DNA from 2 places in the Burkholderia mycopellens genome. Region 1 is predicted to be linked to the other one. Evidence: riboswitches for the same ligand, from Rfam matches in the RefSeq annotation. Region 1 holds a riboswitch; the other holds the start of a gene.
The links. Region 1 has a riboswitch for ZMP and ZTP ahead of glyA (serine hydroxymethyltransferase). Riboswitches for the same ligand answer to the same signal wherever they lie in the genome.
Positions count from the first base shown of each region.

Region 2: linked by a shared signal. The riboswitch ahead of ACPTTC_RS07685 (aminodeoxychorismate synthase component I) and the one ahead of glyA (serine hydroxymethyltransferase) in region 1 are both predicted to bind ZMP and ZTP.

Region 1 covers NZ_OZ183802.1:891,240-898,732, reverse strand. Annotated here, with positions in the region: gene ACPTTC_RS04205 (GspH/FimT family pseudopilin) at 1-133, opposite strand, end outside; gene nrdR (transcriptional regulator NrdR) at 287-766, opposite strand; gene glyA (serine hydroxymethyltransferase) at 773-2,020, opposite strand; ZMP/ZTP riboswitch at 2,158-2,258, opposite strand; gene ACPTTC_RS04190 (SDR family oxidoreductase) at 2,440-3,186, shown strand; gene ybgC (tol-pal system-associated acyl-CoA thioesterase) at 3,295-3,780, shown strand; gene tolQ (protein TolQ) at 3,911-4,588, shown strand; gene tolR (protein TolR) at 4,599-5,048, shown strand; gene tolA (cell envelope integrity protein TolA) at 5,045-6,097, shown strand; gene tolB (Tol-Pal system beta propeller repeat protein TolB) at 6,207-7,493, shown strand, end outside.
Region 2 covers NZ_OZ183802.1:1,640,323-1,647,815, forward strand. Annotated here, with positions in the region: gene ACPTTC_RS07670 (hypothetical protein) at 163-582, shown strand; one part of gene ACPTTC_RS07675 (IS3 family transposase) at 886-1,177, shown strand; AL1L pseudoknot at 1,167-1,283, shown strand; one part of gene ACPTTC_RS07675 (IS3 family transposase) at 1,177-2,123, shown strand; gene ACPTTC_RS07680 (LysR substrate-binding domain-containing protein) at 2,148-2,720, shown strand; gene ACPTTC_RS07685 (aminodeoxychorismate synthase component I) at 2,760-3,899, opposite strand; ZMP/ZTP riboswitch at 4,137-4,221, opposite strand; gene glmS (glutamine--fructose-6-phosphate transaminase (isomerizing)) at 4,560-6,377, opposite strand; gene ACPTTC_RS07695 (hypothetical protein) at 6,426-7,493, opposite strand, start outside.

The DNA.
Region 1 (7,493 bases):
GCCACTGGTCGAATGCGGGCGCCGCATGGAGCGCCAGCCCGGCCGCCAGCGAGATGGCGACCATCAGCTCGGCGAGCGTGAACCCGCTCGAGCGTCGCAACAGATTTTTCAGGGGGGGAGCGTGCAGTCCCATCGCAGTCGTCCTTCGCCAAGGTGATGCGACGACTGTAGCGACGCGTGCGGACGCGCACCATTTGCCGAATGGCCGACTGGCGGCATGCGATCGCGACCGACACAATCGGCGCGAACTGACCCAACGGAGAAGACGATGAACGGACGCAGCGCGTCAGCGCTTACGCGGAGTCTTGGCGGGAGAGGCGCGACGGAACTCTTCGATCACGTCGGCAAATTCGGAAACGTCCTCGAACCGGCGATACACCGATGCGAAACGGACATAAGCGATCGTATCGAGGCCGCGCAACTCGTTCATCACGAGTTCGCCGAGCTTCTCGCTACGCACTTCGCGCTCGCCTGTCGCGAGCAGTTGATATTCGATGCGGGCGACCGCCGCGTCGATCGCGTCGGCAGCAACGGGCCGCTTGCGCAGCGCGAGTTGCATGCTGGCGACGATCTTGCGGCGGTCGAATTCCGTGCGGCTGCCATCCTTCTTCACGACGAACGGCAGGGACAACTCGACCCGCTCGTACGTCGTGAAGCGCTTGTCGCAAGCCGAGCAGCGACGGCGCCGCCGGATCGCGGCGCCATCTTCGGACACGCGGGAATCCACGACCTGCGTGTCGTCATGCCGGCAGAACGGGCAGCGCATCGTCGATCAGCGATAGACCGGGAAACGCTTGGTCAGCTCGGCAACCTGCGCACGCACGCGCTCGATCGTCGCTGCATCTTCCGGGTTGTCCAGCACGTCCGCGATCAGGTTGCCCACCTGTTCCGCTTCCGCCGGACCGAAGCCGCGCGTCGTCATCGCGGGCGAGCCCAGACGAATACCGCTCGTCACGAACGGCTTTTCCGGATCGTTCGGGATCGCGTTCTTGTTCACCGTGATGTGCGCCGCGCCCAGTGCCGCTTCCGCTGCCTTGCCCGTGATGTGCTTCGCACGCAGGTCCACCAGCATCACGTGGCTTTCCGTACGGCCCGACACGATCCGCAGCCCCCGCTTCACCAGCGTTTCGGCCAGCACCCGTGCGTTCTCGACCACCTTCTCCTGGTACGCCTTGAACTCCGGCGACAGCGCTTCCTTGAACGCCACCGCCTTCCCCGCGATCACGTGCATCAGCGGGCCGCCCTGGATCCCCGGGAAGATCGCCGAATTGATCGGCTTCTCGTACTCCGCCTTCATCAGGATCACGCCGCCGCGCGGGCCACGCAGGCTCTTGTGCGTGGTCGTCGTCACGAAGTCGGCGTGCGGCACCGGGTTCGGATACACGCCTGCCGCGATCAGGCCGGCGTAGTGCGCCATGTCGACCATCAGGTATGCGCCGACCGACTTCGCGATCTTCGCCAGGCGTTCGAAATCGATCTTCAGCGAGAACGCCGACGCGCCCGCGACGATCAGCTTCGGCTTGTGTTCCTGCGCCAGCTTCTCGGCTGCTTCGTAGTCGATGTCTTCGTTTTCGTTCAGGCCGTAGCTCACCACGTTGAACCACTTGCCCGACATGTTCACCGGCGAGCCGTGCGTCAGGTGGCCGCCGTGCGCGAGGCTCATGCCCATGATCGTGTCGCCCGGCTTGAGCATCGCGAAGAACACGCCCTGGTTCGCCTGCGAACCCGAGTTCGGCTGCACGTTCGCGGCTTCCGCGCCGAACAGCTGCTTCACACGATCGATCGCCAGCTGCTCGACCACATCGACGTATTCGCAGCCGCCGTAGTAACGCTTGCCCGGATACCCTTCCGCGTACTTGTTCGTGAGTTGCGAACCCTGCGCGGCCATCACCGCCGGGCTCGTGTAGTTTTCCGACGCGATCAGCTCGATGTGATCTTCCTGGCGGCGGTTTTCCTGCTCGATCGCGGCAAAGATTTCGGGATCGACGTTCGCAATGGTGCTTTGGGCTCTGTCAAACATACGGTTTCCGTTAAGTGTGTACAGGTTGACCGGAGCGGCCGAGTACGGTGCGCTGCTGGCGGGACCAGCTCGACGTGGCGGAGGAATCCGTATGACGCGAGGCAGGACAGCCACCGGCAATGCACGCGACGGCGCACAACGGCTGCCCAGGCGAACGGCAAGAACGGCGCCCCGCGCTTCACGGTGGGATGCTCCACCTTGAACCCGAAGGGTTCTATCGCCAGTCACGCAGGGGTGATGAGCGCGTTAGTGTATTGGATGCGTCATGAATAGGCAACCGCCCGGCGGTGCGCCGGAAGCCATTGGGGCCAGACTCTGCGCGCCCGTGCGGGAACGCTTTGCCGCCTTGCCGCGGTGCGGCAATCTCAGTAGGCTTGCGGGATACTTACCCGCTATTTTGTCATCGACCAGGAGCAGCAATGATCGTGTTCGTCACAGGCGCGTCCGCCGGCTTCGGCGCCGCCATCGCCCGTGCCTTCGTCAACGGAGGCCACCGCGTCGTCGCGACCGCGCGCCGCAAGGATCGTCTCGATGCGCTCGCCGCCGAACTCGGCGATTCCCTTCTGCCGCTCGAGCTCGACGTCCGCGACCGCGCGGCCGTCGAGGCCGTGCCGGCCGCCCTTCCAGCCGAATTCGCAGCACTCGACGTGCTCGTCAACAACGCCGGCCTCGCGCTCGGTGTCGAGCCGGCCCAAAAGGCCAGCCTCGACGAATGGCACACGATGATCGACACGAACTGCACGGGCCTCGTCACGGTCACGCACGCGCTACTGCCCGGCATGATCGCGCGGGGCCGCGGCCATATCTTCAATCTCGGCTCGGTCGCCGGCACCTATCCGTATCCGGGCGGAAACGTATACGGCGCGACCAAGGCTTTTGTCCGACAATTCAGCCTGAACCTGCGCGCCGACCTGATCGGTACGCCGTTGCGCGTGACCGACATCGAGCCGGGCCTGTGCGGCGGCACAGAATTCTCGAACGTCCGCTTCCGCGGCGACGACGCGAAGGCGGCGAACGTCTACCAGAACGTCCAGCCGCTCACGGCCGAGGACATCGCCGACACGATCTACTGGATCGCGACGCGCCCGGCGCACGTGAATATCAACACGATCGAGATGATGCCGGTCGCCCAGGCACCGGCCGGCCTCGCGATTCATCGTGGCTGAGCCGTCGCATGCAGCCGCGGGCCCGCCTCCGGCCGGCCCGCGGCATGCTACGCCGTACTACATTCCGTTACGAAACCGTTACGAATCCGGCTTCCGCCTTCCGGTAGAATGCGCGCCATGACCCAGCCTACCCGCTCGCCGGAAGCGCCCTCCGGCTTCATCTGGCCGGTGCGCGTGTACTACGAGGATACCGACGCAGGCGGCATCGTCTTCTATGCCAACTACCTGAAGTTCTTCGAACGCGCCCGCACCGAGTGGCTGCGCGCATGCGGCATCGACCAGCGTCAGCTCGCCGACAATGCCGACGCGATCTTCGTCGTCCGCAGCACGTCGCTCGACTACCGCGCACCGGCGCGACTCGACGACACACTGGCGATCACGAGCCAGCCCGGACGCATCGGCCGCGCATCGGTGGAATTCACACAGGAAGCCTGGTGCGGGAACACGCTGCTCGTGGCCGGACACATCCGTCTCGGCTGCGTCGACCGTACCGGCATCCGGCCCGCGGCCATCCCGCCGGTCGTGCTCGACGCGCTGCAGCGCGGGCCCGTCATCGAAACCGGGCAGACTGTATTGTCAACGAAGCTCGCCTGAGCCCCGTTTAGACAAAGCCCATGAACTTGCCTTTCTGATTCGATACTAAGCAAGGTTCGGCGTCAGGCATGGCCGGCGCGCCGCGCCGCACGCATACCGGACGCCCCGAAGGGACGTTACTCAAACCTCTATGAACACTTCTCAAGACCTGTCGATCATTTCCCTCGTCCTCAACGCGAGCGTGCTGGCCCAGGCCGTGATGGGGCTGCTGCTGCTGCTGTCGCTGATGTCGTGGACCTTCATCTTCCGCAAGTGGTTTGCGATCCGCCGCGCACGCGCGCAGACCGAACGCTTCGAGAAGGATTTCTGGTCGGGCGGCGACCTGCAGGCGCTGTACCAGAGCGCCGCCAACAACCGCCACACGATCGGCGCGCTCGAGCGGATCTTCGAATCGGGCATGCGCGAGTTCCTGAAGGCGAAGGAAAAGCGCATCAGCGATCCGGGCCTCGTGCTCGACGGTGCACGCCGTGCGATGCGCGCGTCGTTCCAGCGTGAAATGGATGTACTTGAGGCGAACCTCGCGTTCCTCGCATCGGTCGGCTCGGTCAGCCCGTACATCGGTCTGTTCGGCACGGTCTGGGGGATCATGAACTCGTTCCGCGGCCTCGCGAACGTGCAGCAGGCCACGCTCGCGAACGTCGCCCCGGGCATCGCCGAGGCGCTCGTCGCCACCGCGATCGGCCTGTTCGCCGCGATTCCGGCGGTGGTCGCGTACAACCGCTACGCGCACGACATCGACCGCCTCGCGATCCGTTTCGAGACCTTCATCGAAGAGTTCTCGAACATCCTGCAGCGTCAGGCCCAGTAAGGAGCGCGCCATGGCAGGAAGTCCCATCCGATCCAGCATGCGCGGCGGCCGCTCGCGCCGCGCAATGGCCGACATCAACGTCGTGCCGTACATCGACGTGATGCTGGTGCTGCTCGTGATCTTCATGGTCACCGCACCGCTCGTCGCCCCGTCGATCATCAACCTGCCGACCGTCGGCAACGCCGCGCCGCAGGAGCAGACGCCGCCCGTCGTCGTCAACATCAAGGCCGATCGCACGATGAGCGTCAAGTACAAGGGCGACTCGGGCGCGACCCAGGAAGACACGATGACGAAGGCCGAGCTCGACAGCTTCATTTCGGCCCGGCAGGCCGACCATCCCGACCAGCCGGTCGTGATCGCGGCCGACAAGACCGTGCAGTACGATGCAGTCATGACCGTGATGTCCGATCTGAAGGCGCGCGGCGTCAAGCGCGTCGGCCTCCTCGTCAAATCGCAATGAACCGGCAGCAATCCACGCGCAGCTCCGCCTACCCGCCTCGACCTCCCCGCGAGCGGGGCACCTGGCGCGCATTCGCGCTCGCCGCGCTGATGCACGTGCTGCTCGCGCTGTTCCTCTATCACGGCGTGCAGTGGCAGAACAGCACCCCGGCGGGCGCCGAAGCCGAGCTGTGGACCGAGGTGCCCGATGTCCCCGCGCCGCGGCCCGTTGTCACACCGGCACCGCCCGTGAAGGTCGCGCCGCCCGCTCCCCCGGTGCGCGACGAGCAGGCCGACATCGCGCTGCAGCAGAAGAAGCGGCAGCAGGAAGCCGCCGCGCGTGAAGCGCTGCTCGAACAGCAGCGCCGCGCGCAGCAACTGAAGGCCCAGCAGGAAGAGGAAGCCCGACGCGCGCAGCTCGCAGCGCAGGCAGCCGCGCTCGCCGCGCAGAAGGCCGCGGAACGCGACAAGCAGAAGCAGGCCGACAAGCTCAAGCAACAGCAGCTCGCCGAGCAGCAGAAGCTCGAACAGCAGAAACTCCAGCAGCAGAAGCAGGCGCAGCTCGAAGCGCAGCAGGCGGCGAAGGCGAAGGCCGACGCGGCCGCGAAGGCAAAGGCGGAAGCCCAGGCCAAGGCGAAGGCCGAAGCCACGGCGCGCGCGAAGGCCAATGCGGCGGCGAACGCGAAGCTCGACCGCGAGCGCAGCGCCCGCCTGGCACAGATGCAGGGCCTGTCCGGCGCCGGTGAAGGCGGCGGCGAAGGCCTCGCGAAAAGCGGCACGGGCACGGGCTCAGGCGGCAATGCCGCAACGCCCGGCTATGCCGACAAGGTGCGCCGCCGCGTCAAACCGAACATCGTTTGGGGTGGCGAGCGAGCAGGCCTGACCACCGTCGTCAAGATTCGGTGCACGCCGTCCGGTGACGTATTGAGCGCATCGGTTTCCCGCTCCAGCGGGAATTCGGGGTGGGATCAAGCCGTGGTCAATGCGATCCACGCATCGATCCCGTTGCCGCCCGATTCTAACGGTCGTACCCCGTCGGACATTACGATTACCTTCAAGGCGGCGGAGTGAAAGGAAATGCGCTTACACTCCGGGCATCGCTGTCGGACGGGAACGAATCGGGTATTTTTACTGTCTCTGCCGTTGCGCAGCGATCCAAGCCATACGGGAAGCAAGAAGCATGAGTTTGATGACAAAGCTAGGTTTCAGGGCACTCGTGGCCTCGTGTCTGATTACGGCGGGCAGCGCCGCTAACGCCCAGGTCAACGTGCTGATCACCGGTGTCGGGTCGACCCAGTTCCCCATCGCCACCGCGAATTTCGCGAACGAGGCGAACCTGCCGCAGCAGGTCACGTCGATCGTCCGTGCCGACCTCGCCCGCAGCGGCAAATTCACCAACATCGACGCGGGCAGCACGCCGGTGCCGGAGACCGCCTCGGTCGATCTCGGCGCATGGAAGGCCAAGGGCGCCAATGCGTTCGTCGCCGGCAGCGTGAACCGCGAGGCGAACGGCCAGTACAAGGTCAACTTCATCCTGTACGACACCGTGAAACAGCAAAGCCTCGGCGGCCTGTCGCTGACGGCCACCGACACCACGCTGCGCACGGCCGGCCACAAGATCGCCGACTACATCTACCAGAAGCTGCTCGGCGTGCGCGGCGTGTTCGCCACGCGCCTGTCGTACGTGATCAAGACCGGTAACCGCTACCAGTTGCAGATCTCGGATTCGGACGGCCAGAACCCGCGCATCGCGCTGTCGAGCACCGAGCCGATCATCTCGCCGTCGTGGTCGCCGAGCGGCACGAAGGTCGCGTACGTGTCGTTCGAGCGCAAGAAGCCGATCGTCTACATCCACGACCTGCCGACCGGCCGCCGCTACATCGTCTCCGACCAGAAGGGCAACAACAGCGCACCGGCCTGGTCGCCGGACAGCAACACGCTGGCCGTCGCGCTGTCGCTGACGGGCAATACGCAAATCTATACGGTCAACTCGACGGGCGGCGGCCTGCGCCGCCTCACGCAGAGCAGCTCGATCGACACCGAGCCGTTCTACTCGCCGGATGGCCGCTGGATCTACTTCACGAGCGATCGCGGCGGCGCGCCGCAAATCTACCGGATGCCCGCACAGGGCGAAAGCGCCGGTGCCGCGCAGCGCGTGACCTTCACGGGCAGCTACAACACGAGTCCGCGCATCAGCCCGGACGGCAAGCTGCTCGCTTACATCTCCCGCACGGGCGGGGGCTTCAAGCTGTACGTTCAGGATCTGCAGACCGGCGCGGCGAACGCCATCACGAATACGAATCGCGACGAATCGCCGAGCTTCGCGGCAAACGGCCAGTACCTTCTGTACGCTACCCAGTCGGGTGGTCGCAATGTTCTGGCAGCAGTGCCCTCCGACGGCAGCGCGCCGCCGCAAATCCTGTCCGTCCAGGGCGGCTCCGTTCGTGAGCCGTCGTGGGGGCCCTTC
Region 2 (7,493 bases), 750 kb from region 1:
GAGTCGAATGTTTCAACGACGGTGCACCGGACGAGGGGATCGGCATCCACATCGCTTCGACCGGCTTCAGCATTGCGAGTGGCCACGTTTTAAAAGAAACGATGCGAAAGAGAATGGGATAACGGCGCGACCCCGCGTATAAACGGACGAGGGAATGAGACTATGAACGAACGGGCAACAGAGTTGCTGATCGAACTCGCTCAGCATGTCGTCGAACAGATGCGAGTTCATTTTCCTGGGTGGAACGAGGCCTACGTTCGCCTGGAAGCACCGAGCGATTCGCAATTTGGAGGAAGGGCTTCCTATCGCAGTGGCACTTGCGTCGAGCTGATTGCTTCCACGGTTCACAAAGAATTTTTTGCAGGCGTACTTCGCATTCTTCCCGACCTCCGCAATGCATTGGAAAATAACGGCCGCAAGTTTTGCGTCGGGCTATTCAGGGTGAATTCGCACCTCCAGTATCAAATGGACTACGAGTGGAACGATCCTGCACGCTGGAATATTACGAAGCTCAACGGTAGGTCTGGGCTCCCCGACGGACTGGACGGTCTCCCTCCGTTGCCGGTGATTCCCCGGGAATAGAGCATCGCCGGTTGCCCGTTGATTTTCGCAACTCTCAGCGTCACTACGTCTGGCTTTGTATGGGATGGCCTGGACGCACCTTGTTCGTCGTCAACTCCTCGTGCGCGTGACGCGTCTTGTCTGCAATGTTCCATATCCAACGTAGCTGACGGTGATGACCGGGGCGCCGATGCCATAGGAAATGGACATTGGCGTCCAGGCGCTGGAGGGCTCTCAAATCATCGGGTCGCTATCTATGCTTAGAAAGCGGAGTTGAATCGCACCGAATTTGGTGGAGGCTCGTATTCTTGAGAGAATCGAGCCATGAACAAGAAGGCAAACAAGTTTTCCCCGGAAGTTCGAGAGCGTGCAGTGCGCCTGGTACGCGAGCAGCGTAGCGAACACCCGTCGATGTGGGCGGCAGTCGAATCGATTGCACCGATGATCGGCTGTACGCCGCAGACGCTGCTGGATTGGGTCAAACGCGACGAGGTCGACCGTGGGGAGCGCGATGGCGTGAACACGGCCGAGCGTGAGCGTATCAAGGCGCTAGAGCGCGAGGTTAAGGAACTGCGCCGGACCAACGAGATTCTCAAGCTGGCGAGCGCGTTTTTCGCCCAGGCGGAGCTCGACCGCCGTTTCAAGTTCTGAAGACCTTCATTGATCAGCATCGCGACACCTTCGGGGTCGAGCCGATCTGCAAGGTCTTGCGGATTGCCCCGTCGGGCTACCGACGCCATGCTGCGCAGCTTCGAGATCCGTCCAAACGCTGCGCCCGCGCCAAACGTGATGAGATTCTGCAACCGGAGATCAAGCGTGTCTGGCAGGCCAACATGCAGGTCTATGGCGTACCGAAGGTCTGGATGCAGATGAACCGGGAAGGTATCGTGGTCGCACGCTGCACAGTCGGGCGGTTGATGAAGCTGCAGGGTTTTCGAGGCGCAGTTCGCGGCAAGCGAGTTCGCACAACGATTCCCGATGCGATTGCGCCACGCCCGCTGGACCGGGTCAACCGGCAGTTCAAGGCCGATCGACCGAATCAGCTCTGGGCGTCGGATTTTACGTATGTCTCGACTTGGCAAGGCTGGCTGTACGTGGCATTCGTGATCGACGTGTTTGCCCGCCGTATCGTTGGCTGGCGCGTCAGTTCGTCGATGACCACGGACTTCGTGCTGGATGCACTTGAACAGGCGCTGTACACCAGGCAACCGGGCGAGGACGGGACGTTGATTCACCACTCCGACAGAGGGTCCCAATACGTCAGCATTCGCTACAGCGAACGGCTGGCCGAGGCGGGCATCGAGCCGTCGGTTGGCAGTCGGGGCGACAGCTACGACAATGCACTGGCTGAAACGATAAATGGCCTGTACAAGACGGAACTGATTCATCGCCGCGCCCCTTGGAAAACGAGGGAATCCGTCGAACTGGCAACGCTGGAATGGGTGGCCTGGTACAACCATCATCGGCTGATGGAGCCGCTCGGCTATATCTCGCCCGCTGCGGCTGAGGCAAACTACTACAGGCAACTCAGAAATACCGCTGACGTGCCTGCATTAACTTAAACCAACCAGCCTCCACGATTCCCGGTGCGGTTCAATCAGGACCTGGCGGGTTTGCTGTCGGCGCTGCACCGTTACGATCCCGGGCTGACGATCGAGCTGCGCGTCGATCACGCACGACAGGTGCTGGACGATCTCGACAGCGGGCGTCTGGGCGCGGCGATCGTTCCACGCGTCGAAGGGCGCGGTGATGGTTATGTGGTGAAACGCGAGCGCTTCGGCTGGTACGCCGCGCCTGAATGGGACGAGACGCCCGGTAGCCCGCTGCGCCTCGTGTCGTGGCCCGCTTCCAGCGACACGCGGGCGTTGGTGCTGCGTTCGCTCGACGACGTGCCGATTCCGTGGCGTGAGGTATTCGTCGGCGAGACCGCGAGCGCGGTGTCCGCCGCCGTGTCCGCGGGACTCGGGGTGGCAGCGATGATGTGCGGAACCGCCCCCGCCGGGGCCGTTGAAGTCAGCGGCCGCTACGGCCTGCCGCGTTTGCCGGAGATGGAGGTGAGGTTGTATCCGGGCTGCGTCGACGAGCGCGTCGCGCGCGCGTTGGGCGCAGCTGCCGGGATGTGTCGCGGCAAGGTGGAGGGCGCGCACGCGTCCATCTGACCGACGCCGCGACAGGGGCGTGACGTCAGGCCGTCAGGTCTACGCGTCGTCGTGGATCTCGCCCAGTACGCGGGATTTCCACTGGCATTCGCGCCATTCGAGATCGGGCTCGGAGTCGAACACGATGCCGCCGCCGACGCCGTAGACGCCCGAGCCGTCGCGACCTAGGACGAGGGTACGGATCGCGACGTTCAACGAGAAGTCGCCGTTGGGCGCGAGCCAGCCGAGGCTGCCGCAATAGAGGCCGCGGTCGTCCACTTCGCGTTCCCGGATGCAGCGCATCGCCGCGAGCTTGGGCGCGCCGACCACCGATCCGCACGGAAAGAGCGCGCGCAGGATCTCGAGCAAGGTCGTGGTGTCGCCCACTTCCGCCTGGATCGTGGAGGTCAGGGTCCAGATTGACGGATAGCGCTCGAGGTCGAACAGGCGAGGGACGCTGACCGAACCGGTCCGCGCGATCTTCCCCAGGTCATTGCGCAGCAGGTCGACGATCATCGCGTTCTCGGCCCGGTCCTTGTCGCTCGCGAGGAGCGCGTCGGCGGCGCGCTTGTCCTGCTCCGGGTCCGCATGCCTGGGCGCCGTGCCCTTCATCGGGCGGCTGGTCAGCATGCCGTCGGCGTGCGCCACGAACAGCTCCGGCGAAATGGACAACGTGTACGAGTCGCCGTCGTCGATATAGGCCGCGTGCGACACCGGATGGTGGTGGATCAATTGCCGGTACAGCGACGCCGGGTCGCCCTCCATCTCGACGTCGACCGGCAGTGTAAAGTTGACCTGGTACACGTCGCCGTTTTCGATCTGCTGCTTGATGGCGAGGATGTGCCGCGCGTACTCCGGGAAGCGGATGCGCGGACGGGCGCTGACGATCCTGGCGGGCGCGTCGTCCGCGCGCGGTTGCCACGTCGACTCGCGAACCGCGTCCTCGAAGACCAACGCGATCAGGCGCGGCGCGCCGCCCGAGGCCGCGGTGCGCCGGTCTTTCAGCCACGCGGGGTCGAGCCATTCGCCGAGCGCATAGGACAGCTTGAGGCCGATCCAGTATCCTGCCCGCTGCGCGCGCTGGATGTCGGCGAGCGCGGCGGGCAGATCGTCGAAGGCGCTGACCGTGATCTTCCGGACGAATCCGCGCAGCTCGAGTGCCTGATCCTGGACGGCATCTTCAAAGCGGCAAATGGGCATTCGATACTCCGAGCTGCCGGGTCACGGGCTTCAGGAAACAGGAAGAGGAGGAGATCCGGGCAGGCTGTCGCAGGGGCACGGGACGCGGATCGAGGTCCGCGCGACGGCGGCGGTCGACGCTGCGCGAGGCCGCGGCGCGCGAGGAGACGGAGGCGCGTGTCGTCTGCTGTCGATAGGTGGGGCAGCAGGAGCGAAAGAAACCGGGACGCATGTTTCCTGAGCGTGAATTGTGTCGGAGAAGTCGGCCCAGGCGCGCGGCAAGATGTCAAGGTCGCGCTTCCCGATAGTGGTCTATCTATTGGCGCCAGTCACGCGACACGCGGATTCTCTCACAACCGAAGCGCGTTTTGGCATGCGCGGCCAGGCCGCGCGCGGCGTGCGGACGTTCAGGGGCAGGTGTCGACGAATGCGGGATGCCGCGCGAGCGCGTCGACCACGGCTGCCGGCGTCGGCGCGCGGGACGGCAACGCGAGATCGGGATGGGTGGCGTGCGCGTAATCGGACGCGACGACCGCGCTTAACGTCGCGATGCCGAACGCGTTCGCGCCGATCTTGCCGCTCGTGCGCGCAGCCTGCTCCAGTGTGCCGCGAAGCCGCCGAGCCGCTGGGCGCTGTAGCGCTCGATCAGCGCGGACTGGATGCGGCCGTCCGACCCTCCCCTCACTCCACCGTCACCGATTTCGCCAGATTCCTCGGCTTGTCGATATCCGCGCCGCGCAAGCACGCCGCGTGATACGCGAGCAGCTGCAACGGCACGACGTGCAGGATCGGCGACAACAGCCCGTAGTAATCCGGCATCCGCAGCACCGACACGCCTTCGCTGTTGTCGATCCGCGTATCGGCATCGGCGAACACGTAAAGCTGCCCGCCGCGCGCGCGCACTTCCTGCATGTTCGACTTCAGCTTCTCGAGCAGCGCATCGTTCGGCGCGATCGTCGCGACGGGCATCGTGTGAGTCACGAGCGCGAGCGGCCCGTGCTTCAACTCACCCGCGGGATACGCCTCCGCGTGGATATACGAAATCTCCTTCAACTTCAGCGCACCTTCAAGCGCGATCGGGTAGTGCAGCCCGCGCCCGAGAAACAGCGCATTCTCGTGCTGCGAGAATTCCGCCGCCCAGCGTTCGATCTGCGGTTCGAGCCCGAGCACATCCTCGAGCGCGCCAGGCAGACGCCGCAACTGCATCGTGTAGCGCGCGAGCTGCGCATCGTCGACGTAGCCGCGCAGTCGGCCGAGCGTGACGGCGAGAATGAACAGCGCGACGAGCTGCGTCGTGAACGCCTTGGTCGACGCGACACCGATTTCCGGGCCGGCCCGCGTCAGGAAGCGCAGGCCGGTCTGCCGCATCATCGCGCTGGTCGGCACGTTGCAGATCGCCAGCGTGTCGATATGGCCGAGCGCCTGCGCGTACTTGAGCGCGGCGAGCGTGTCGGCGGTCTCGCCGGATTGCGACACGCTCACGACCAGCGTATTCGGCATCGCGAGCGCGTCGCTGTAACGGTATTCGCTCGCGATCTCGACCTGCGCGGGCACGCGCGCGATCGTTTCGAGCCAGCGGCGCGCGGTCAGGCCGGAATAGTGACTCGTGCCGCACGCGAGAATCAGCACGTTGTCGATCTGCTCGAACGCCCGCGCGGCGTCCGGGCCGAATACGGCCGGATCGAACAGCCCCGCATCCGGGATGGTCGCGGCCACGGCCTGCGGTTGCTCGAAAATCTCCTTCTGCATGAAATGCCGGTACGGCCCGAGTTCGACCGCGGCCTGTGCGGAGGAAATGGTTTGTACCGCGCGCTCGACCGGTGCGCCGCCACGATCGAGTACGCGCACGCCGCCCGGCGTCAACTCGACGATGTCGCCTTCCTCGAGAAAGATGAAGCGGTCGGTGATGCCGGCGAGCGCGAGCGCGTCGGAGGCGAGAAAGCATTCGCCGTCCTTCACGCCGACGACGAGCGGTGAGCCGGCCTTTGCGCCGATCAACCGTTGTGGCTCGTGCTTGCTGAACACGGCGATCGCGTAGGCGCCGTGAAGCTGTGAAGTCGCTGCGCGTACGGCGGCGAGCAGGTCGCCGCGGTACTTGCTGTGGATCAGGTGCGCGACGACCTCGGTGTCGGTCTGGCCATCGAATTCGTAGTGCGCGTCGGAAAGTTGCTTGCGCAGCGTTTCGTGGTTTTCGATGATACCGTTGTGCACGAGCGCGATTTCATCGCGCGAGAAGATCGGATGGGCATTGCAGGTTGCCGGTGCGCCGTGCGTCGCCCAGCGCGTGTGCGCGATGCCGGTGCTGCCGGTCAGGCCGGCGGTGCGTACATGCGCATCGAGATCGGCAACGCGCGACACGCTGCGTTCGCGACGCGCCTGGCCGTTCACGACCGTCGCCACGCCGCATGAGTCGTAGCCGCGGTATTCGAGACGACGCAAACCTTCAATCAGAATCGGGACGATGTCCCGTTGCGCGACCGCGCCGACGATGCCACACATGACACGTCACCTCCCTGTTAGTCATCATGAGCCGCACGCACCGTTGCGTCAGCGCGATGCGGTTGCCGTTGCCGCCGCCGTCGTGAATCCGCATCGAGCGGGTATGACGGGGGCGGTCATCCGGCTTTCGAATGCCAGATAAAGCGACTCCTCCAGTACGTTCCAGTGTGCGCCGTGCCGATATGGGCCCGACCGTGCTTTCCAGCAGGCAACCGTGCCCCAATCGTTCATCTTGAGCGCGACCAGTGCGATCAAGCTCCACGGATAGTCCGTGTCGGCGAGTTGCGGCCAGCTCTTGCCGTACTTTCGCATCCACTGCGCATAGATCGTCTCGCTGGATTGTTCGGGTACCTGAATACCGGACAGGAGCGGGAGGATCTGCGCGATCTTCGCCGGATAGAAACTCGTATCGCTGACCTGCTGCGTGCTGGCGCGAAAGCCGGATTCGGCGCCGCGCCAGAAGACCTTCAGGATCGCGGATGCCAGCCGGTCGGCGCGCTGGCTCCACGGTCCCGCATGCGTGTAGTCGGCGCGTCTGACGTAGTACGCCGCGAGGGCCTGGAACGCGCTGTGTACTTCGACGTTGTCCATCAGCAATGCGACGTGCAGCGACGACGAGACCTGGTAGACGCCGGAGGACTTGTCGAGCAGCGTGTCCAGGTGCACGCCGGCGCGGTTCAGGCTGAGTTCCCACGCGGCTGGCAAGCCGTCGGGCGGCGCGAAGCGGGCGAGCAGTTCGATCCAGGTCGCCGTCATCGCGTCGTCGGTTTCCGCGCTGGCACATGCGCGGTAGCGGTCGTTCTTCGCGCAGTAGCGATCGAAGCTGCCATCCGGGCGCTGGCGCGGCAGCAACCAAGCGATCCACGCGAGTGCAGCCTGACGGGCGTCGAGTTGCGCGTCGGACGCGGCGAGCAGTGCCTTCGCCGCGAAATACGGGTCGATGCCGACGCCGTTCAGGCGCACGGTGATCGCACCGTCGGCGCGTTGATACAGGCCGTTGAGGCGGAGTTCGGCGGCGCTCGCGTGCAGCGCGAAACCGCACGCAGCGATGCAGCAGGCGACGTGCCACCGGCGACACAGCGCGACGGTGGCCGCGACGCGCGAGCGTACGGTCGG